DNA from 2 places in the Arthrobacter sp. 08Y14 genome. Region 2 is predicted to be linked to the other one. Evidence: riboswitches for the same ligand, from Rfam matches in the RefSeq annotation. Region 2 holds a riboswitch; the other holds the start of a gene.
The links. A riboswitch is a leader RNA that binds a small molecule or an ion and turns the genes downstream of it on or off. The one in region 2 is predicted to bind cyclic di-AMP.
Positions count from the first base shown of each region.

Region 1: it holds a riboswitch for cyclic di-AMP, as region 2 does, so the genes downstream of both, CXR03_RS17280 (NlpC/P60 family protein) here and CXR03_RS08920 (LysM peptidoglycan-binding domain-containing protein) in region 2, are expected to answer to the same signal.

Region 1 is NZ_PJIX01000005.1:90,403-101,063, forward strand. Features, by position in the region: gene CXR03_RS17250 (ATP-binding protein) at 1-686, shown strand, start outside; gene fdhD (formate dehydrogenase accessory sulfurtransferase FdhD) at 697-1,524, opposite strand; gene CXR03_RS17260 (molybdopterin molybdotransferase MoeA) at 1,624-2,916, opposite strand; gene CXR03_RS18490 (DUF6457 domain-containing protein) at 2,906-3,196, opposite strand; gene CXR03_RS17265 (molybdenum cofactor guanylyltransferase) at 3,229-3,945, opposite strand; gene CXR03_RS17270 (HNH endonuclease) at 3,945-4,445, opposite strand; gene CXR03_RS17275 (NlpC/P60 family protein) at 4,663-5,493, opposite strand; gene CXR03_RS17280 (NlpC/P60 family protein) at 5,526-6,362, opposite strand; cyclic di-AMP (ydaO/yuaA leader) riboswitch at 6,366-6,552, opposite strand; gene CXR03_RS17285 (M23 family metallopeptidase) at 6,648-7,418, opposite strand; cyclic di-AMP (ydaO/yuaA leader) riboswitch at 7,421-7,634, opposite strand; gene CXR03_RS17290 (metal-dependent transcriptional regulator) at 7,700-8,398, opposite strand; gene serC (phosphoserine transaminase) at 8,628-9,758, shown strand; gene CXR03_RS17300 (MFS transporter) at 9,801-10,661, opposite strand, start outside.
Region 2 is NZ_PJIX01000002.1:500,248-510,908, forward strand. Features, by position in the region: gene CXR03_RS08900 (FUSC family protein) at 1-333, shown strand, start outside; gene CXR03_RS08905 (response regulator transcription factor) at 373-1,041, shown strand; gene CXR03_RS08910 (HAMP domain-containing sensor histidine kinase) at 1,077-2,306, shown strand; gene CXR03_RS08915 (hypothetical protein) at 2,424-2,930, shown strand; gene CXR03_RS08920 (LysM peptidoglycan-binding domain-containing protein) at 3,079-3,984, opposite strand; cyclic di-AMP (ydaO/yuaA leader) riboswitch at 3,989-4,140, opposite strand; gene CXR03_RS08925 (hypothetical protein) at 4,376-4,987, opposite strand; gene CXR03_RS08930 (response regulator transcription factor) at 5,200-5,844, opposite strand; gene CXR03_RS08935 (histidine kinase) at 5,832-7,139, opposite strand; gene CXR03_RS08940 (ABC transporter ATP-binding protein) at 7,303-8,058, shown strand; gene CXR03_RS08945 (FtsX-like permease family protein) at 8,061-10,553, shown strand.

The sequences.
Region 1 (10,661 bases), on a different contig from region 2:
AGACTGACTTCGTTGCCACAGTGAATCACGAGCTGCGGACCCCGCTAACCTCGATTACCGGCTACCTTGAGCTAATCCTGGAGGGCTCCGGAGAAGACATTCCGCCGAAAACCAGGCAGATGCTGGAAATAGTTGGGCGCAATGCCGCCCGGCTGGATCAGCTCATTTCCGATCTGCTCACCATTTCGCGCACGGATGCCCATGCAGCTCTGGCGCTGGAGGACCTGGACCTCGGTGAACTGCTGGATACCGTGGCCGCTTCCCTTGCACCCGCTGCCGCTGCCAGCGGGATTACGCTGCAACTCGGGCTGCTGCCGGCTGCGCATGTGGTGCGGGGGGACAAAGCCCAGCTGGAACAGGTCTTTACGAACCTGTTGTCGAATGCCGTGAAGTTCACCCTTCCCGGCGGGACTGTTAACGTGTGCAGCAAAATGGTGGCCACGGACGCCGGACTCCAGATCAGGGTTCAAATTGTGGACAACGGCATCGGCATCCCGGAAGCGGACCTGCCCAAGCTGTTTCGGCGCTTTTTCCGGGCCTCCAACGCCACCTCGGCTGCCATCCCCGGCACCGGCCTTGGCCTGGCTATCGTTCAGGACATCGTGCTCCAGCACGGCGGGGAGCTGGACATCGATTCGACCCTGGGCCGCGGCACTACGGTCACGGTCCAGATCCCCGCCTGCTGACCGGTCTTTCTCAGGCCAGGATCCGTTCCGGATACGAATAGCAGTTCAAGGACGTTCCGCGGCTGAAACCAACCACGGTCATTCCGGCGTCCTGGGCCAGTTCCACCGACAACGACGACGGCGCACTCACCGCCGCCAGCACCGGAATCCCGGCCAGCTGCGCCTTCTGCACCAGCTCAAAGGATGCCCGGCCGGAAACCTGCAGCACGGTCCCCCGCAGCGGCAGCATCCCGGCACGCAGGGCCCAGCCAACCACCTTGTCGACGGCGTTGTGGCGCCCAACATCTTCACGCAGGCACAACAGCTCACCTTGGACGGTGAACAATCCGGCGGCGTGCACGCCACCGGTGCGGTCAAAGACCTTCTGTTTCTGCCGGAGCTGTTCCGGCAGCCCGGCCAGGATCCGCAGCGGCACCCGGACGTCGTCGTCGCCCACCGAAAAATGGGACGACTTGCGAACCGCTTCTATGGAGGCGGTGCCGCAGATACCGCACGAACTTGAGGTGTAGACGTGGCGCTCCATCGTGGTGTCCGGCAGGGCGGTGCCGGGCCTCAACTGCACATCCACCACGTTGAAGGTCTGCTGCCCGGAGTCGTCGACGCCGGCACAGTAGCGCAGGCTGACCAGCTGTCCCGGTTCCCAGATGATGCCTTCTGAAACCAGGAACCCTGCAACGAGGTCGAAATCGTCGCCCGGCGTCCTCATCGTCACGGTGAACGACCGGCCGCCCACCCTGATCTCCAGCGGCTCTTCGCCGGCCAGTACGTCCTCGCGTTTGGTAACTGTTCCGTCCGTCCGGAATTTCGTAATCTGACCGCGCCTGGTAACCCGTCCCATACTCTCTCCTTAGACACACCCGCTTTTAGCAACCGGTTTGTGCAACCACTGCCTGCTCTTCCACCGTGGCGGCTGCCCGTCCGGTGTGCCGCACCTGCCCTAACGTGCCGGAGGCTGCTCTACCGTCCAGGGCAGCGGCAGCGCGGTAACGGCCTCGTCAGTGGTGCACCCTGCCTCGGGGACCACCATCACCGCATCAGCGTCCGCGATCCCGCGAAGCATTCCCGATCGGAAGTACGGCGACGGCACCGCCCTGCCGTTCTCGATCCGGCACGGAATAAGCCGCGTCCGTCCCGGCAGCGGCTCGATATCCACTCCGGCGAGCACATGTCGTTCGGGCGGGAGCGGAGCGCCGCGGAGCCCGTCCAAAAGCGGCTGGAGGACGGTGAAGACCGCCATCATGGCAGCCAGCGGATTGCCGGGAAGCGCCACAAGCAAACGTCCGTCGGGAAGGCGTGCCAGCATGGTGGGGTGTCCGGGGCGCATGGCGATGCCGTCGATCAGCATCTCAGCCTGCATGTCCTCCAGCGCCTGGCGCAGGTGGTCGGCCTCAGACCGGCCGGTACCTCCGGTGGTGATCAGCACGTCTCCGGAGGACATCGCGATGGACATCTCGTCCGTGGCGTCGGAGCTCAATGCCGCCACCACGTCTTCATAACGGTCCGAGAGACGCCTCACCACATCCATGCGGCCGCCCAGCATGGTCACCAGCTGGGGCAGCTGGGGGCCGAAAGTATCCCGAACCTGGCCGGCTTCCGGAAGCCCGTACTCAATGACTTCATCGCCGGTCAGCAGGAGGGACACGCGGGGAGGGCGCAGCACCGGCAAGGTGTCATGCCCGCACACAGCTGCCAGGGCAATGTGTGCCGGATTGAGCACGGTGCCGCGTGTAATGGTGACTTCACCGGCCGCCGCCTCTTCCCCCGCCGGCCGGATGTGCTCGCCGACGCTGGGTTCCCCTCCTCGGGCGCTGGAGCTGAGGGTGAGCTTGTCATCGCCGGAGACAACACCGCTTTCGGAGCGAAGCACACTGCTTGCACCGGCAGGAATCATCCCGCCGGTGAGGATGGCCACGGCTTGTCCGGGCTGCAGCGGGCGGCGCCCTGATTCCTTGTGGATCTGCCAGCGCTCCGCCCGGGGTTCTTCATGGGTCACCAGCTGCCAGGGCGGCGGACCGGATACAGCCCAGCCGTCCATCGCGGAGGAAGCATAGTGGGGAACCGGTTGCAGCGCCGTTGTATCCAGCGCGAGGATCTGCCCCAGGGCCTCGGCCAGCGGGACTGTTTCATAGGGAAGCGGCCGCCCTGCGGAGTATGCGGAGCTACGGGCATGCTCCCACGCTGCGTTCGGCTGCAGCGGAAGTATGACGGGCGTTGAGTTGTCAGTGGTCATCAGTATCTCCGGTTTCACCGTAGTTTTTGCATTCTCGGGCAGCCACGCGCATCGCTGCGCCCATGGCGGCGGCGTCGTCGGCCTGGCCGCTCCCGGCCGCCAGGCCTGCCGCGAATCCCGCAATGAAGGTGGTCAGCGGAGCAGCCGGGCGGACTACCGTGTGCGCTGCAACGGAGGCCAGCTGCAACACTGCGCCAACGTCCACTGTGGTGTCTTCAAGCTCCAAGGAGGTGAGCAGTCTGCCGCACCACGCTTCGAGTTCCTCTTCCTGGCTTGCCATTTCCTGCTCCTTTATCGGCGCATATCTGCACGCTAGTTCAACGCCGCGGGCGCATCCGGGTCCCCGGCGGTTCCGGGTTTCACTGACCAGCGGCCCGCGTCCTCCCAGGTGTCAATATCCGCTGTGCTGTGGGGCGGCACCGCAACGTTCCTCCATTGCACCCTAGCAAGGAGCCGCTTCATTGAAAGGTTTTCCAGTCCGCCAGGCCTGTCGAAGAAGCTGACGGCGGCGCCCAGGGCAGCCGTTCGATACAGTCCGGCCAACGGCTGGGATCTTCCGGATTCGTCAACGCAGAGGAGGGATTGGGGCTGCCGGCTCCCTTGATGACTGTCGTCTGCCGAGTTGCCGGCTTCAAGGAGGAGCGCCGTTACTGCCGCGGAGATGAACGGCATGTCGCAGGCAAGGACCAGCGTCCATTCGGGCGGGGTTGTCCCCGTGAATTCATCCCCTGACGCCAGCGCAGTCCATGCTGCGGCTACGGCGGCTGCCGGGCCCGAGAACGGCGGGTCCTCCCGGACCAATTGCGCAGGAACACCGGATGCCTCCACGGCAGCGGACAGCTCCGGCGGCCCCGCTACGGCGCAGCTGCGTGCCCCGGACGCAGCCTCCAGCGCAACTGCCAGAAGCGTGCGGCCGGAAGACTCCAGCAGAGCTTTCGGTGTTCCGCCGAGCCGGGAGGATCTCCCGCCGGCAAGAATAATGGCATTGTGTCCGACCAAATGGCCCAACCCCCAGGTATTGGGCTCCATCAGGCTGCTGTGCCGGCATCGAGGAACTGATTCCATTGCGGTGCCGGCCGTTCCAATTCGCGAATTTGCCAGCGTGCTCCCCGCGGCGGCTGGGGCCGGAACCTAAGCTGCCATCCCAGCTGGGTGAGGGTCCTGTCGCCTTTTGCATTGTTGCACCGCAGGCAGCATGCAACCAGGTTTTCCCAACTGTCCGCCCCGCCCCTGGCCCGGGGAAGGACGTGGTCCACGGTGGACGCAGCCTTGCCGCAGTAGGCACATTGGTGACCATCACGGCGCAGGACTCCGCGCCGGGTGGCAACGGTGCCTTCCCGATACGGAACTTTCACATAACGGTGCAGCAGGATCACTGATGGTCGAGGAAGGATTTCCGTGGGCCCAACCACAGGTTCGCCGTCTTCTGCAACAACGCTTGCTTTTCCTGCCAAGACCAGCACCAGCGCCCGCCGGAAGCTCACTACAGCCAACGGCTCATACCCGGCATTCAGAACGAGAGTGCGCATAGACGTTTTCCTCTTCGCCTGCGGTCCGTCGGCGGGGCCAGACCCGTCAACGGATGAAGGGACTTCGGATGATCTATGGAAAGGGTATGCCCCCATCCGGGTCTTCGCCATTTCCGGCAGCGGCCGCAGGTTTAAACGCGTCAAGGGTTCCTCCCGAAGGAGGAACCCTTGACAACTCCGGCATATCGGAGTGTGCGCAGAGTGTTCTACAGGCCCTCTAGCGGACCCGGATGTACACGCCGCCCGAGCCGAGCTCGGCCGGAGCCACTACCGTGGAGTTTCCGTTGAAGCCGCCGTGGATGGCCTGGCCGTTGCCCACGTAAACAGCAATATGGGCCATACCCATGCCGCCGTCTGCGTAGTAGATCAGGTCGCCCGGAACAGCCTGTGAGGCGCTGACGGTGCTGCCCAGGGACAGGTAGCCTGCAGGCCAGTCGTGAAAACTGATTCCTGCAGCAGCCAGTGAGTTGGTAACCAGCATGGTGCAGTCCTGCGACACGCCCAGCTGGGCGTAAGCAGCCGCTGCAATGATGGAAGCCGTACCGGAGGCCGCCGGAGCGCTGTCCTGGACCGGAGCGGGGCTGGCCGAGACGGCAGGTTGTGCACCGTAGCCCGCAGGAGTTGCGTCCTGCAGCGGGGCTGCCGCTTGGGACTGCTCTGCCGCGGGCTGCCCTGCCTCGGACTGCATTGCCGGCGTCTGCAGCGCAGTCTGGGACTGCACGGCAATCTCAGGCTGCACTGCTTCAGGAGCCGTAATGACACCGGCAACGGCCGGACGGTCAAAGTTCACGGAAGCAGTGGAAGGAACCGTCAGTTGTGCGGCAGCGGCCAGGTCCAGCGTGCTGGTCTGAACGTCGCGGGCAACATCGGAACCTGTTGCGTTGGCTGCGACACCGGAAGCCAGAACCAGGCCGGATGCAGCAACAACAACAGCCGCCTGCCGTCCCATGGAACCGGCGTTGGCAGACACTGCCTGGGCAAGTGCACTCAGCGGTGCGGTGCGTTCCACCGGTGCGCGGTGACGGGCACGCTCAGTTGTAGAAGTCATGCGAGTGAAGTCTCCGTTATCTGCAACTGGGCTTAGCTGACGCGGACGAAGCTTGCGCCGCCGAGGTAGGACAGCGGGTGCAGAACGGTGTTCATACCGTCGAAGCCGCCGCTGATTACCTGACCGTTGCCCACGTAGATTGCTACGTGGCCGGAGGTGATGACGAGGTCGCCCGGCTCGGGCGAGCCGACAACAGAGCCGTATGCGAAGAACTGCGCGGGAGCCAGGTCGCCAACCGACTTGCCGACCGAACGCAGTGCATTCTCCACCATGGCGGTGCAGTCCTGGGCAACGCCGATCTGCGAGTAGGCGGAGGCTACCAGGGCCGCGCCAATACCGCTGGCTGCGGGAGCAGGAGCCGAAGCAGGTGCGGGAGCCGGGGTGTTGACGGCCGGAGCCGCTGCAGGTGCCGCGTTGGTGGCGGCCGGGGCTGCGGGCTGGGCCTGAACGGCTACGGCCTGCTGCGCCTGAACGGCGGCAGCCTGCTGGGCCTGAACTGCCTGCTCCTGGGCTACGGCGGCTGCAGCCGCTGCTGCTTCTTCCGCAGCAACCTGGGCACGGTATTCAGCGCCGGATACAGCAGAGACCGGCTCAATGGTGGCCAGTTCGAAGGGTGCCTGTGCGGAGACCGAAACGGCGCCGGTGGTGGTTACGGCACTGAGCGGAGTGGCCTCGAGTGCCTGACGATCGGTGCTGACGGCTGCCTGGGCGGGAAGACCAGCGGCCAGGACGAGTCCTGAAGCAGCGACGACGACGGCTGCCTGGCGGCCGATGGTTCCCACATTGGAGGTGACGGCCCGGGACAATGCTGAAATTGGGCTCGACTGGACGGTGGCCGCGCGACGGCGGCCGTGAGCTACTGATGACACAAGTTTGCCTCTCCCAATGCCTGCGAGGTGAGCTGTCGGATTCGGATGGGAGTCACCCGGTTGCCGGCTGTGAAGCCTGGCAACTTAACCCCAAGGGCTTCTTGCGAAGCCCGAATTTGGTTCCCCCGCCTCTGCCATGCGATGTTGCGAACGGACCTCAGACAGTGGCAGAGCTCGGCGATCTGTTAGAGGGTGCCCGATCTTTAGGTCGATCAGGCACGAGGATGACCTTACAACAACATTTGGCCAATGTCACGTTCAGGTCACGGAATGGTTATCCTGCGGTCACAGCCAGCCCAGCGGGTCAACAACTTCGCCGTTCACCATGACCTCAAAGTGCAGGTGGCAGCCCGTGGAAGCACCGGTGGTACCGCTGGCCCCCACCAGGTCCCCCCGCTCCACCGTGGCTCCCACAGCAACGGCAAGGCTGGACATGTGGTTGTAAGTCGTTTCAACACCGTTACCGTGGTCCACAACCACGCGGTTGCCGCCACCGTAGGCGTGCCAGCCCGAGAAGGTCACGGTCCCGGACGCAGCTGCAGTGACGTCAGTGCCGCAGGCGGCCGAAAAGTCCTGGCCGCGGTGCATCTCGCCCGCGGTGCCCGTGATCGGGCTGACCCGGTAGCCGAAGCCCGACGTTTCAACGAGGTCCGCTGCCAGCGGCTTCGCGAGCGTCCCCTTGGCCGCGCCTGCAGAGATCTCCGAACCGGAGGCAACAACCACGTGTCGGAGTTTGGCTTCGGGATCGAATTTGCTGCTGAGTGCGGCACGTTCAAAGCTGACTGTCGCTTCGGGATCAGCCGATACCACCGGGGCTTCAACCGCAACAGCCTGCAGTTCCTGCACGGGCTCGCTGACGGCGGCGGTGGTGGGGATGGCAACGGTGAGGATCAGGCCGGAGGTTGCCGCTGTGATCGCTACCTTTTGTGCGGTGTCGCCTAGGGTGTGGTTCTTGGTTTCCGCGCGGCGGCGGCCGGATGTCTGGCCGTTCCGGGAGCGTGGAGCCGGGGCCGGAGCAGACGCGCGGCGCCTGCCCGGGGCAGCATGCTTCGACAAGGTATACCTCTCTCATATGCCTGCGAAGTTAGCTGTCGGATTCGAGTAGAGAAACTCGGCCCCGCACTCACCACCGGCCACACCAGTGGTGCGGCCGCTGTGCTGATGCTGGAGGCTTCACCCCGAGGCAGCCTTGGCTGCCGATTGATGGGTCCTCCGCCCCTGCCTGAAAGTCTGAAATTCCGGGCCAGTGGCAGGGTTCGGCGTAAGGCCCGGATAACGGTGTTATTTCAACGTCATTAAGTCACTATAGGTTAAGGAAGCCAAAAGAGACCATTCCGTTATCCGGCGGTGGAAACAAACACGTGGTTGGCTACCTCTGGAGGAAGCTCGAGCGCCCCTTCAATCCCTGGTACGCGCACGGAGATGTAGCCGGCCACCGTCTCGGCGGTAAGTTCCGCACCCGGGCGCAGCCCTGCCTCATCAAGCTGGACGAGCAGTTCGGGCTCCACCTGGACCGGTTCGGCAAGGCGAACCAGCTGCAGCTTGGTTCCGGGCTCAGTCGCGGCAACCGCTGCAACCAGGTTGATGACTCCGTGGTGGAAGAGTTCGGCGGCTACTCCGCCAATCTCTTCCAGGCCCGGGATGGGGTTTCCGTACGGCGATTCCGTGGGCCGGCCCAACAATTCATAAAGGCGCCGCTCCACCCGCTCGCTCATCACGTGTTCCCAGCGGCAGGCTTCATCATGCACATACGCCCAGTCCAAGCCGATCACGTCTGAGAGCAGCCGTTCCGCCAGGCGGTGCTTACGCATCACTTCCGTTGCCCGGCGCCGGCCCAGTTCGGTCAGCTCGAGATGCCTGTTCCCGGACACCACCACCAGTCCGTCCCGTTCCATCCGGCCGATTGTCTGGGAGACCGTTGGCCCGGAGTGGCGCAGGCGTTCTGCGATCCGCGCCCGGAGCGCAACAATGTTCTCCTCTTCAAGCTCCAGGATGGTCCGCAGATACATCTCAGTGGTATCGATGAGGTCCGTCATGGCAGGGCCGCTCCTATGTATTCGAGGGAAGATCAGGAGAACAACGGCTGGACGCCGCCGCCACAGGTGATTACTGCCAATACGTTACTTCATTGACCCACGGGGCGGATAATTCCAGCGGTGTCCGGCACCTTGCTGAGCGAGTTCACAAATGGCCCGGACACGGCACGGTGGGGCAGAATAAAAGGGCATATCAGAGCACCCTGCCTACCGCTTGGAGCGATACCCCATGGGCGAAACCGCCTCGCTAACGATTCCCGCCGAACTACTCCCCCGGGACGGCCGGTTCGGTGCCGGCCCCTCCAAGGTGCGTCCGGAACAGATGGAAGCACTGTCCCGCGCCGGCGCAAACCTGCTCGGCACCTCCCACCGCCAGGCACCCGTCCGTAATCTTGTGGGGAACGTACGGGAGGGACTCTCCAGCCTTTTTCGCGCGCCGGACGGCTACGAGGTGGTACTTGGGGTAGGCGGTTCCACCGCATTCTGGGATGTGGCGTCCTTCGGCCTGGTTCGGGAAAAAGCACAGCATTTGTCCTTCGGCGAGTTCGGTTCCAAATTCGCCGCGGCCACCAACAAGGCTCCGTTCCTCGCGGAGTCCTCCATCATCAAGGCTGACCCGGGAACCCGTCCCGAGGCTGTCGCTGAGGCCGGAGTGGACGTTTACGCCTGGCCCCAGAATGAAACATCCACGGGCGTCGCCGCACCGGTCCGGCGTGTTCAGGGCGCCGACGCCGATTCACTGGTCCTCATCGACGCGACCTCTGCCGCCGGTGGCTTGGACGTGGACCTGGCGGAATCCGATGTGTACTACTTTGCTCCGCAGAAGAACTTCGCTTCCGACGGAGGGTTGTGGCTGGGCATGTTTTCCCCCGCGGCACTGGAACGGGCCGCGCAGATCAATGCAACGGACCGCTGGATTCCCGATTTCCTGAACCTGCAGACGGCCATCGACAATTCCAAGCTCAACCAGACCTACAACACGCCGTCGCTGTCCACCCTGGTCACGCTGAACGCGCAAATCGAATGGCTGAACGCGAACGGCGGCCTGGACTTCGCCACCGCGCGCACAGCGGACTCCGCCGGCCGGATCTATGCCTGGGCGGAAGCTTCCCCTCTGGCCACTCCCTTCGTGGCCCGGCCCGAGGACCGCTCCAATGTCATTGCCACGATTGACTTCGACGACAGCATTGATGCGGCGGCAATCGCAAAGACGCTCCGCGCAAACGGCGTCGTGGACGTGGAGCCTTACCGCAAGCTCGGCCGCAACCAACTGCGGATCGCAACGTTCGTGGCCATCGAGCCGGACGACGTCAGCGCGCTGCTGCAGTGCATTGACTACGTCATCGAACACACCCGGTAATTCCCCCGGACAGCGAGAGAGCCAACCAGCAGGACCCGGCCTTTAGACCAGGCCCGGGTCCTGCTCTGTCTCACTGGTGGTCATGTGGAGCCGCCGGGGAAGAGCCCGGTCATAGTGAATCCGCAGGTGGTGCGCCCGCCATGCCCAGACGAAACCCACCACGGCGGTGATAAGCCCGGATGCGGCCGCTACGCCCAGGCTCCAGCGCGGCCCAAAACTGTTGGATACCCAGCCCACCAGAGGAGCACCGATGGGGGTTCCTCCCATGAAGATGGCGAAGTACAGCGCCATCACCCGCCCGCGCATCACCGGGGTGGTGGTCGTTTGGACATAGGCGTTGGCGCTGGTCATCAGGGTGAGCGCAAAGAGTCCCACCGGAATGAGCGACACGGCAAACCACAACAGGGTGGGCGCTGAGGCTGCCACCAGGCAGGCTGCACCAAAAGCCCCAGCCGCACCGAAGACAAAACGCAGCCGCGGTTTGTCCCGCCGTGCCGAGAGCAGCGCCCCGCACACCGAGCCAATGGCCATGACCGAGTTCAGCAAACCGAAGATTCCGGCGTCCTGGCCGAACTCGGTGCGGGCCATGGCCGCAATGAAGACGGCGAAGTTGAGCCCGAAGGTGCCCACGATAAACACGGCCAAAAGCACCATCATCAGGTCGGGGCGAAGCCGGACGTACTGCAAACCCGCCCTGATGCGCCCCTTGCCCGGAGCCGCTTTGGGCAGAACCCTTAGTTCACTGCTGCGCATCTTCAGCAGGGCGATGACCATGGCAGCGAAGGTGAGGGTGTTAATAAGGAAGACCCAGCCCGGGCCAACCGCAACCGTCAGCAGTCCTGCTGCGGCGGGGCCGACCATGCGGGCACCGTTGAAGGAGGCACTGTTCAGGGCAACGGCGTT
Region 2 (10,661 bases):
CTGCTCTCCGCGCTGCTGCTCCAACCGGACTGGACCCCGGTGCAGCTGGCCGTCCTGCTGACCCTGCTGCAGTTTGCCGGTGAGATCTACGTGATCCGGCACTATGCGCTGGCCATGGTGTTCCTGACCCCTGTGGCCCTGCTGATGGGCGGCTTTGTGTCCATGCAGCCGGTCTGGGAACTGACCATTGACCGGGCGGTGGAAACCACCATCGGCGCGGTGGTCGCCGTCGGCGTCGTCCTGCTCACCACGCGCCAAAGGGGAACGCAGGCGCCCTCCATAGCGAACGATTCAGCAGCAATCGAGGGCCACCGGTACCCAAACCCGAGCTGACCCCGGGCCCGCCGGGCGCCCGGCGAATAGACTTTCGGCATGACGGACCGACCCCGGATTCTCGTCGTGGAAGATGACCGGCAGCTGTCCCGGATGCTGGCGGACCTCCTGGAATCGGAGGGCTACGCCGTGACCCTGGCTTTTGACGGCCAGCGCGCACTCCACGAGGGCTTGACCCACCCCTTCGACGTTCTGCTCCTGGACCGCGGGCTGCCCGCCATCGAGGGGCTGGATGTGCTGTCGCGGCTCCGCAGCCGCGGGATCCTGACACCAGCCCTGGTCCTGTCCGCCTTGGGCAACCCCGCGGACCGCGTCGAGGGGCTGGACCGCGGAGCCGAAGACTACCTGGCGAAGCCCTTTGACATCGACGAGCTGCTGGCCCGCCTTCGGGCACTGCGGCGCCGGAACATCGCCCGGGTTCCCGTCCTGTCCGTGCCCGGCGGAGTTTTCGACACCGCGGGCCGCACGGTAACCACCGACGCCGGGGAAGTGGTGGTGCTCTCGGACCGGGAGAGCGCGCTGCTGGAACACCTGGCCCGCCGGCCCGGTCAGGTGTTTCCGCGGGCTGACCTGTTGAGCGCGGTCTTTCCGGAAGCGGACGACGACGGGGTGGTGGACACATATGTGCATTACCTTCGGCGCAAGCTGGGCAAGCAGGCAGTACTGACGGTGCGGGGAATCGGTTATCGGCTCGGTACCAGGTCATGAGGGTTCGGCGGCCGTGGAGCGGGAAACCCCGCAGTTTGGAGGACACTGAACTGCGGCGGGCGGCGCTGCGCCTGGCGGTACAGTTCACGGCGCTGACCGTGGTGCTGCTGGGTTTGGCCGGCGTTCTCGTGTACGGGCTTGTGTCCGCCCAGACCCGGAGCGCCGTGGAACAAACCCTCATTTCGGCTGTGGAGTCCGACTCTCCGCGGGAAGCTCCGCTGGATGTGTTTTTGGCGGTGTACGACGACGGCCGGCTGGCCGTGTCCCGCAACATGCCCTCGGGTCTGCCGGACGAAGAGGCGCTGGCTGAAGTGGCAAGAACCGGGGAATCCCGCCGGGACACGGTAACCGCCGGGGACCGCAGCTATGAAGTCCTCACTGCCCGCCGCGGCGGCGATGTGGTGCAGGCTGCCGTCGACACACGGGAGGCCACTGAACAGCTGCGACGCCTGGCTCTGGCGCTGGTGGTGTCGGTTCTTGCGGCGGGGCTTGCCGCCGGTGCACTTTCGGCCTGGGCGGCCCGGGCCGCCATGCGGCCGATGGCCGAAGCCCTGGCCCTGCAGCGGCGCTTTGTTGCCGATGCCAGCCATGAATTGAGGACACCGCTCACACTCCTGAGCATGCGCGCACAGATGCTCCGCCGTCGGCTGGCCGCGGAAACGGATGCGCCGAAGTCCCGCGAGGCAGCCGTTCACGCTGCCGACGAGGTGGTGGATGACACCAAGGTGCTTAACGGAATCCTCGAAGATTTGCTGATGTCTGCTGATCCCCGCCAATCGGGACCGTTGGAGGAGGTAAACCTGGTGTCGCTGGCCGGCTCCACCGTCAACTCCCTGGAACCCGCGGCTCATCGGCGGGGATTGACACTGGAACTTGAAGCCCCCGAGCCGCAGGTGCTGGTGCGCGGCGGACAGTTCGCGCTGCAGCGGGTGTTCACGGCGCTCGGCGCCAACGCCTTGGACTTTGCCCGTTCACAGGTGCGCTTCTCGGTTCGAAAAAGCGGCGGAGAAGCGGTCATTCGTGTGTCCGACGACGGACCTGGCTTTCCGCCCGGTTTCAGCCGGCACGCCTTCGAACGGTTTGCCTCGGCCCGCGACAGGGCAGAAGAAACGCCGGGACCACGGCATTACGGTCTGGGACTGGCCCTCGTGGCGGAAATTGCGGCACGGTACGGCGGCAGCGTCCAGGCCTTGCCGGCGGTGAACGGGTCCGGAGGTGTGCTGGAAGTGCGGCTTCCGGCAGCCCGGGAGCATTCCCCGTTCTGAGCAGCGGAAGCCCGAGAGCCTTGGAAGCCCGAGAGTCGTGGAAGTCTAAGAATCCTCGAAGAATCAGCTCCGAAAATAGTTGTGTAGGTAAACCACTATTGGAGGTGAGTAAACACGATGGCTTTCCGGGACAAGGTCAGGGGCCCGCTCGGCTGGATTCTTGGTGTCGTGGGAGGTCTGGCACTGCTGGTTGGTGCCTTCTTTGCCGGCCTGGCCACTGGTGACAACAGTGTCGACCAGGAACAGGCGTCAGTGACCGAACAGCAGGAAAACCAGCAGGACCCGGACACGGACCAGGACACTGATTCCAAGCCAGAAAAGGGTATGCGCGACGGCGACCACAAGATGCGCGGCGACGACGGGGAAGCCCAGGGCGACGGACAGGAGCCGGACAACGGCGACAAGAAGGGTGTCGAGGAAGGCACAGACGACGGCGCCACCGAGGATGGCACCCCCGAGGATGCACCGGAACGCGGGCACGCCGGCCGCCATCACGATGGCAAGTTCGACGATGGCACCCCGGACGAAGACCGCCCCGCCAGGGACCGACACAGCGACGGTGACCACCATGAAGACGGCGGGAACGATGGAAACGAAAACACTGAGAACGAGCCCGCGGCCTGACATTTCAGTTCACCGGCGCACCCCAACCGGGTGCGTGTCCTAACTAACCAAAGAGAACGCCCGGCCAACTGGCCGGGCGTTCTCTTACCTTTATCGGGGCGCAGGTCCGTTCGCTTCCTGCGCCCCGATAGGAGCTACTGCTGCGAGATTACGCTACGCGGTAGTAGACAGCGCCGGAACCGACGTTGGCGCTCTGCTGGACAGTCTGGTTGCCGTTCCATCCGCTGTGGATGGCCTGGCCGTCACCAACGTAGATGGCGATGTGGGCAAAGCCCATGCCGCCGTCGGCGTAGTAGATGATGTCGCCGGGCTGGGGGTCAGAAACCGGGGTTCCGTAAGCAGCCAGCTGTGCCGGTGCCAGGTCGCCCACCGAGTGGCCGGCTGCCCGGAGGGCAACCTCCACCAGGACGGTGCAGTCCTGGGCGGCGCCCATCTGGGCGTAGGCGGAGTTCAGCATGATGGAGTTCGTGCCGGTGACAGCTGCACCCGTGGAAGCGGCCGGGGTCACGGAGGACGCCTGGGTGCTGAAGGTGCTGAAGTCGGCTGCGGCCGGGCTGGCTTCCGCCGGTGCGGCGTAGACGGCCTCAGCCGGTGCAGCGTAGGCAGCTTCGGCGGGTGCGGCGTAGGCAGCTTCAGCTACCTCAGCAACAGCGCCTCCGGCGTACGTGATGACGTCACCGGGGTAGATGATGGATTCCAGCGCAAGGCCGTTCAGTGCCAGGACGTTGTCCAGGCTGACGCCGTAGGTGGCTGAAATTGCACTCAGGGTGTCGCCCGGCTGGACAACGTGCGTTGACGCGGTGGAGACCGCGGCGGGTGCCGGAGTTTCCACGGGCGCGGTGACAGCCGCAGGAGCGCTGTAAGACTCGGTTGAGTCGTTTGCGATGACGCCTGCCGAGGCGGGGCCGGCCATGCTCAGCACCAGGCCGGAGCCTGCCGCCATGACTGCAGCGGCGCTGCCCACGGTGCGGGCCTTGCCGCTTGCGGTGTTTGCGATTGCGGCCCACATTCCGATATTTCCGGCACGGTGGCGTCCACGAGTATTGTTCAACATTAGAGTTACCTCTCCCGATACCTGCGAGGTGAGCTGTCGGATGCGGATGGGAGTCATCCGGTCCGCCGAAGAAACCCTCGGCTGACTTAACCCCAAGGATTCAAGGAACCCGTAAGTGGTTCCCCCGCCTCTGCCGAAGTGTGAAATCTGTGGACCTTGACCAGCGGCAGAGCTAGGTAACAAGTCAAGGGCGCCGTTTCAGGTAACGGCATGGCTTCAACAGTACAAGCTGATTACGGGCAGATAACTATTTAGTAACGAAGGTCGCACAGGCGTGTGAGTGGCGCCGCTGTATGGTATTGGTGGCCGGTGGCACAATAGGCCGCCGCGCCCCCGGAAACCGGGGGTATGGGGAGCCGGCGGATCCCCGCAATCAGCCCGCCGGAGACCGTTAGGCAGGCGAATCCGTCTGGCGCTGGAGCGTGGCTGAGGTCAACTCCCCGAATCCGTGCACCAGGTCACCGGGTGCAAGCCTCAGCCCGCGGGCAACACCGGATCCCTTCAGCACTGAACCGCGCTTTTCGGCCGGCAGCGAAGCATGGTCCCCGCCGTCGGCCAGCACCACTGACTCCGCACGGACCGCGCCAACGATCTGCGATCCGGAGCCAAGCACCGACCTTCCCGTCACGACGGCACCGTGGGTGAGCCGGGCGCGGTCGCCCACTGCAACAGCATCCGACCGGCCCGCCGTGAGCTGGACGCCGCCCGGCCCCAGGGTGATTTCGGAGCCGAGCAGAAGCATTCCGCCGTCCTCCGCAGACAAGAACGTACTTGGATAAAAGATGTTCCGGTCTCCAATGACGCAGAAACTCTGTTCGTCGACGGCAATAACGGTTCCGGGATAAAACACATTACCCTCGCCCAGCTGTGCTTTGCGGGAAATCAGTATGGATGAAGGGTCCAGGATCTTCTGGGTGGCACAGAGCTGCAGGATTTCCGCGACGGTGAGGTAACCGAATTCTTGGCGAATACTGTCGGGATCGTTCCCTTGAAGCTCTGGCATATTCATCTCTTCCTCGTCATCTTGCCGGACCGGGTATGCATCAACCGGAACCGGGGCACTCTTTAGCCTACCTGTCCTGTTCGCTGTGCCGCAGCGGACTGGATGGAAGGACCAGCGGTACAGTCCGGTGACACGTTTGTCCAGAGTGCGGGCGGGGTGCGCAGGAGAAAAAATGTTTGGGTCAGCAAATGCTTTCCGTAAATCCCAGTCAATTAGGACCGAAGGTACGCCAAAGTGGCCAGAACCCGGCGGTGGCCGCTGTCAGACGGAGAAAGACCGAGTTTCGCGAAGATATTGCCGATGTGCTTGCTGACGGCGGTTTCGGAAACGAAAATGGCCTGGGCAATGGCAGTGTTGCCGAGTCCCTCGGCCACCAGCCCCAGCACTTGGAACTCCCGCGGGGTCAGTGACCTCACCGGGTCCTGCGTGCCGCGGCGGCTGAAGAGCTGGGCAATGACTTCCGGGTCCATCACCGTTCCGCCGGCCAGGACACGCCTCAGGCCGTCCACGAAATCGCCCACCTTGCCCACGCGTTCCTTCAGCAGGTAGCCCACGCCCTGCGCACCGGAGGCCAGGAGCCGGCTGGCATATCTGTCCTCCACATAGGAGGACAGGACCAGGACCGGAAAGTCCGGTACGCGCGAACGCAGCTCCAGCGCGGCGCGCAGCCCCTCATTAGTGAACGACGGCGGCATCCGGACATCGAGGACCGCACCGTCCGCGCTCCCCGGCTCAAAGGCGGCGAGCAGGTCCTCAGCGTTGTCAGCCGAGCCGACCACCTCGAAACCCTCGCCCTTCAGCAGCAGCTCCAGTCCGGCGCGCAGAAGGGCATCATCTTCGGCGATCAGAAGGCGCATGGCAGTTCCACCCTTAGCTCGGTTGGTCCGCCCTGCGGACTGTTGAGGATCAGCTTGCCGCCAAAAGCGGAGGCCCGGCGGGCAATTCCCGCCAGCCCGGTGCCCCTGCCGGCCCCGGGGCCGGGACCGGTACTGGCGCCGGACCCCGCACCATACGGCGGGACAGCAGCCCCGCCGTCGCCGTCGTCGGCCACCCGGATCACCAGCACATCTTCGCGCGGTATGGCCTCAGTGCGCAGGACCACCTCGATTCGCGACGCATTCGAATGTTTCGCCGCATTGGTGAGCGCCTCAGCCAGCACAAAGTAAGCAGCTGATTCCACAGCCGCAGGAGCGCGCAGCAGGCCATGGACGTCCAGGGAGCACGGAATGGGAGAGCGGCTGGTCAGTGCTGAAGCAGCTCCGCCCAGGCCCAGCTCATCGAGGATGGGCGGGTAGATGTCGTGCACGGCCTCGCGCAGGCCGGCCAGTGCCTCGGTGGCGGCGTCCTGGGCGCGGCTGATGAAGGGAGCTGCGGCGGCGGGATCGCTCTCCGCTGCGCGCTGGGCCAGCCCAAGCATCATCACCACGCCCACCAGCCGGTTCTGGGCGCCGTCGTGCAGTTCCCTTTCGATCCGGCGCAATTCAGCGGCATGGGCCGTCAGGGCGCTGGCACGGGCAGCGGACAGATCTTGGATCCTTCGGGAGAGCTCGTCATACCGGCGGGGCGAAAGAATTGCCAGCGTCCCGCCGCTGAGACGCCGCGCCAGCCACGGAGGCAGCAGCCAGGCTGCATATCCGTAGATCAGGCCCAGCAGGACGGTGGCTCCTGCCGCAGGCCAGCTGGTCACCGGAAAGGCGAGCTCAAGCGGCGTCGCCGAGGGAAACAGCATCCATAACGGCGCCGCGAATACGTAGAGCACCGCGGCCAGCGGCAGCGCCACGGCCAGGCAGCCGGACAGCAGAGCGAAAGCCCCGTGGAACAACAGCCAGGACACGTCACGCTTCGTTTCGGGCGCGCTCACCAGCACCGCCAGCTCCCCGAAGGTATATCTGTCCTCCAGCCGGCGGCGGTCAAAGGGCACGACGGCACAGCTGTAGGCGGCCGCACGGGCCTGCGCCCGGGAGGCCAGCAGGTTCAGGGCTGCTAAAAGGCGGGGAACGGGATACAAGCCCACGCCCAGAGGCAGGAACGGAAGCAGGACGACGGCGGCTACAAGGACCCCCAGTGAAGCGGGCCAGGACATCGCCTCATGCAGGAGGAAACGAACGGCGCTGAGACGGGTCTCCAGGCTGGCACGGGGAGGAAGCTTCACCTACTCGATTATGCCCTGCTCCGGTTCCAGCGGGGGTATAGCCAGCTATACCTCCGATTGGGGTGCTGGCTGTATCGGACCGGGAACACCTTCTCCGTAGCGTCGTAGACAGCGAATACGCAGCGGCAACCGGCCGCTGGACCCCGAGAGAAGGATAATTCCCATGTACACCGATGCCAGTGAAGTCCCTGGACCGATTGCTCTGCGGCTGGAGAGAGTGTCCAAGAGCTACCGCACCGGAAATGCCCGCGTTCCGGCCCTGCGGGAGGTCTCCCTATCGGTGCCGGCCGGAACCTTTACCGCCGTCATGGGACCCTCCGGTTCCGGCAAGAGCACGCTGCTGCAGTGCGCCGCCGGACTGGACACCCCGGACAGCGGACGGGTGCTGCTGGGATCCACTGACATGTCCCGCCTGCGCAGGAGGGCCTTGCCGGCTTTCCGCCGCGACCACGTCGGGTTTGTGTTCCAGTCCTACAACCTGCTGCCCCAGCTTTCCGTTGTCCGCAACGTGACCCTGCCGCTGCTGCTGGGTGGGCACAGCGTGGAACGGGACTGGCTCAAGTACGTTCTGGAAGCTGTGGGGCTGACCGGGCTTGATGAGCGGAAGCCGCAGGAACTGTCCGGCGGACAGCAGCAGAGGGCAGCAATCGCACGGGCTCTGATCACACGGCCGGCGGCCGTCTTCGCGGACGAGCCCACCGGTGCCCTGGATTCCGCCGCCGCCCGGCAGGTCCTGGACCTGCTGCGGCACACGGTGACCGATCTTGGCCAAACCGTGATCATGGTGACCCATGATCCGGCGGCGGCCTGTTCGGCGGACAACGTCCTTTTCCTCGCCGACGGGCAGCTGGACGGCAGTATGGCCAATGCCAGCGTCCGGGACATCACCGAGCGTGTGGCCTACCTGGGGGAGCGGTGAACATGTTTGCACTTGCACTGTCATCCATCCGGCACCACCGCGGCGGTTTTGCCGGTGTCTTTGTTGCCGTGTTCCTGTGCGCGGGGCTGATTACCGCCATGGGGGTCCTCATCGAATCGGGACTGCGCGGCGGCACCGCTCCGCAGCGCCTGGCCGGTGCCGACGTTGTCATCGGAGCTCCGCAGTCCATGCCCGTGCCTGAGGATGTTGCCGTGCCCTTTCCCGAGCGCGTGCTGCTTCCCAAAGACAAGGTGGCCGAAATTGCTTCGGTGCCCGGGGTGGAGCAGGCGGTAGGGAACGTTAGCATCCCGCTGGCTGCCGGAGACGGGCAGCGTATCGAGGCAGCGGCATGGGATTCGGCGGCGCTGGCACCCTACACGCTGGTCTCCGGCCGGGCTCCGCAGGCAGCGGACGAGGTAGTGCTGGACGGCTCCTTTGGCACAGAACCGGGGTCCAGCATTGAACTGTCCCACGGGGGAGAATCCGCTCAGTACACCGTGACCGGTACCGTCGCAGCTGGTGGGAGTACCGGGAGCAAGGGCGCCGTATCCGGCGAACCCGCAGTTTTCCTCAGTTCCTCCGGCGCGGAAGCCCTGTGGCCGCACGGGAAGGCCGTCACCACAGTTGGGGTGATTGCGGAACCCGGTGCTGACCCCCGGGAACTGGCCGCCGCCATCGAAACGGAAGTGGACGGCGTCGTCGGCTACACCGGAGAGCGCCGCGGAGATGCGGAGGCCTCAGGCGGTGCCGCCGGCCGGTCCATGTTGCTGCTGCTCAGCGCGTCCCTGGCCGGGACGGCGGTCATGACAGCCGTCTTTGTCACGGCCGGAACCCTGTCCCTGTCCATCATGTCGCGCCGCCGGGAGTTCGCGCTCCTGCGTGCAGTCGGCGCCGGAACCCGACAAACCCTGGGGCTGATTCTGCGCGAAGTGGTGCTCGTCGCAGGAGCCGCCGCGCTCCTGGGCACACTGCCCGGATTCTGGCTGGCACAGCTGCTGGCACGGCAATTCACAACCGGCGGGATTATCCCCGCAGACTTTGCCCTGGCCTACAGTCCGCTCCCGGCGCTCGCGGCCATGGTGTTGAGCGTCGCTGCCGCTGCCGGAGCCTCGCTCGTGGCTGCCCGCGGAGCCGTACGGGCGACACCGACCACGGCCCTGCGTGAAGCTGTCACCGAAAACCAGGCCCTGGGTCGGCGGCGGACCATTACCGGACTGGTCCTGCTGGGCACCGGGCTGGGTGCAGCACTCACACCGCTGGCCGTTCCCGGACTGGCAGGCCTGACGGCGGCCGCGGGAAGCGCCTTGCTGCTGATCATCGCGGCGGGAGTCCTGGGCCCCCGGATTGTGGCTGGTGTCCTCCAAGCGGTACGGCCGCTGCTGCGGCGCAGCCCGTCCGCATCCATGGTGCTGGCCGAGGCCAATATTGCTGCCTTTCCCCGGAGGCTGGCAGCCGGCATGGTTCCGCTGGCTCTGGCGGTGGCCCTGGGGTCTGTCCAGTTATTCATGGCGCCCACAGTGGAGGCCGAAGCCGCGCAGCAGTCCCGTGATGCCATCACGGCCGATTATCTGGTCTCCGCACCCGCCGGTATCTCCGCGGATCTTGCCGCACGGATTTCGGCAGTGCCGGGCGTGCAGGCCGCAACACCCGTAGCCCGGTCCGCGGTTCTCGCGCAAACCACCTTCCTGGGGATGGAAGACACCGTGGAGGCGTACATGATCTCAGGGCTGGGCGAACAGGACCTGTTTTCAACGCTGGATCTGGGCACCCGTGAGGGTTCATTGGAACGGCTGGCAGAGCCCGGTACCGTAGCGCTCAGTGAAGACCTGGCACGGTCCTCAGGCACCAGGGTGGGCGAGGAATTTTCCTTCCACTATGGGGACGGTACCGAGGCTGCCGCCGTCGTCGTCGCAACCTATGAGCGGGGACTGGGATTCGGTGATCTAGCCATCGACAACGGAACCTTGCGGGAACACACCACCTCGGGACTCAACGACTATGTGCTCATCACTACGGACTCCGGTGCGGATACCGGCGGGCTGAGCGCTGCCATGGAAGACCTGGGGCTGACGATGCTGGACCGTGACGCGCTGGGTGCTGCCGGGGCTGCCGAACGAAGTTCCGAGTCCTGGATTTCCGTTGTTGGCCTGCTGGTCCTGCTGGGATATGTCGGTCTGTCCGTGGTCAACAGCTTGGTCATGGCAACCGCCCGCCGGCGACCGGAGCTCATGCTGCTGCGTGCGCTTGGGGCAACGGACCGGCAACTGCGTCGCATGACCGGCGTGGAGGCGGCACTGATGGTGACAACCGCAGTTTTGCTGGGAAGCCTGCTGGCCCTGCCGCCGCTGATCGGCATCGCTTCCAACGTTTCCGGGCAGCCTGTTCCCACCATTGTTCCGGGGATATTTCTCGCATTGGCAGGGACGACGGCGGCACTTGGGCTGGGCTCCATCGCCGTGGCCACGCGTGCTGCACTGCGGCAGGTGCGGGAATAAACCAGCCGAAAGGCCGGTTGCGTCCGATTGCGGGTCCCGTTAGGGGCCCGCATAGGATTGCACCCCGGGCCAGACCCGCTTTAAACGCCCAACACCGTGAACAGGACT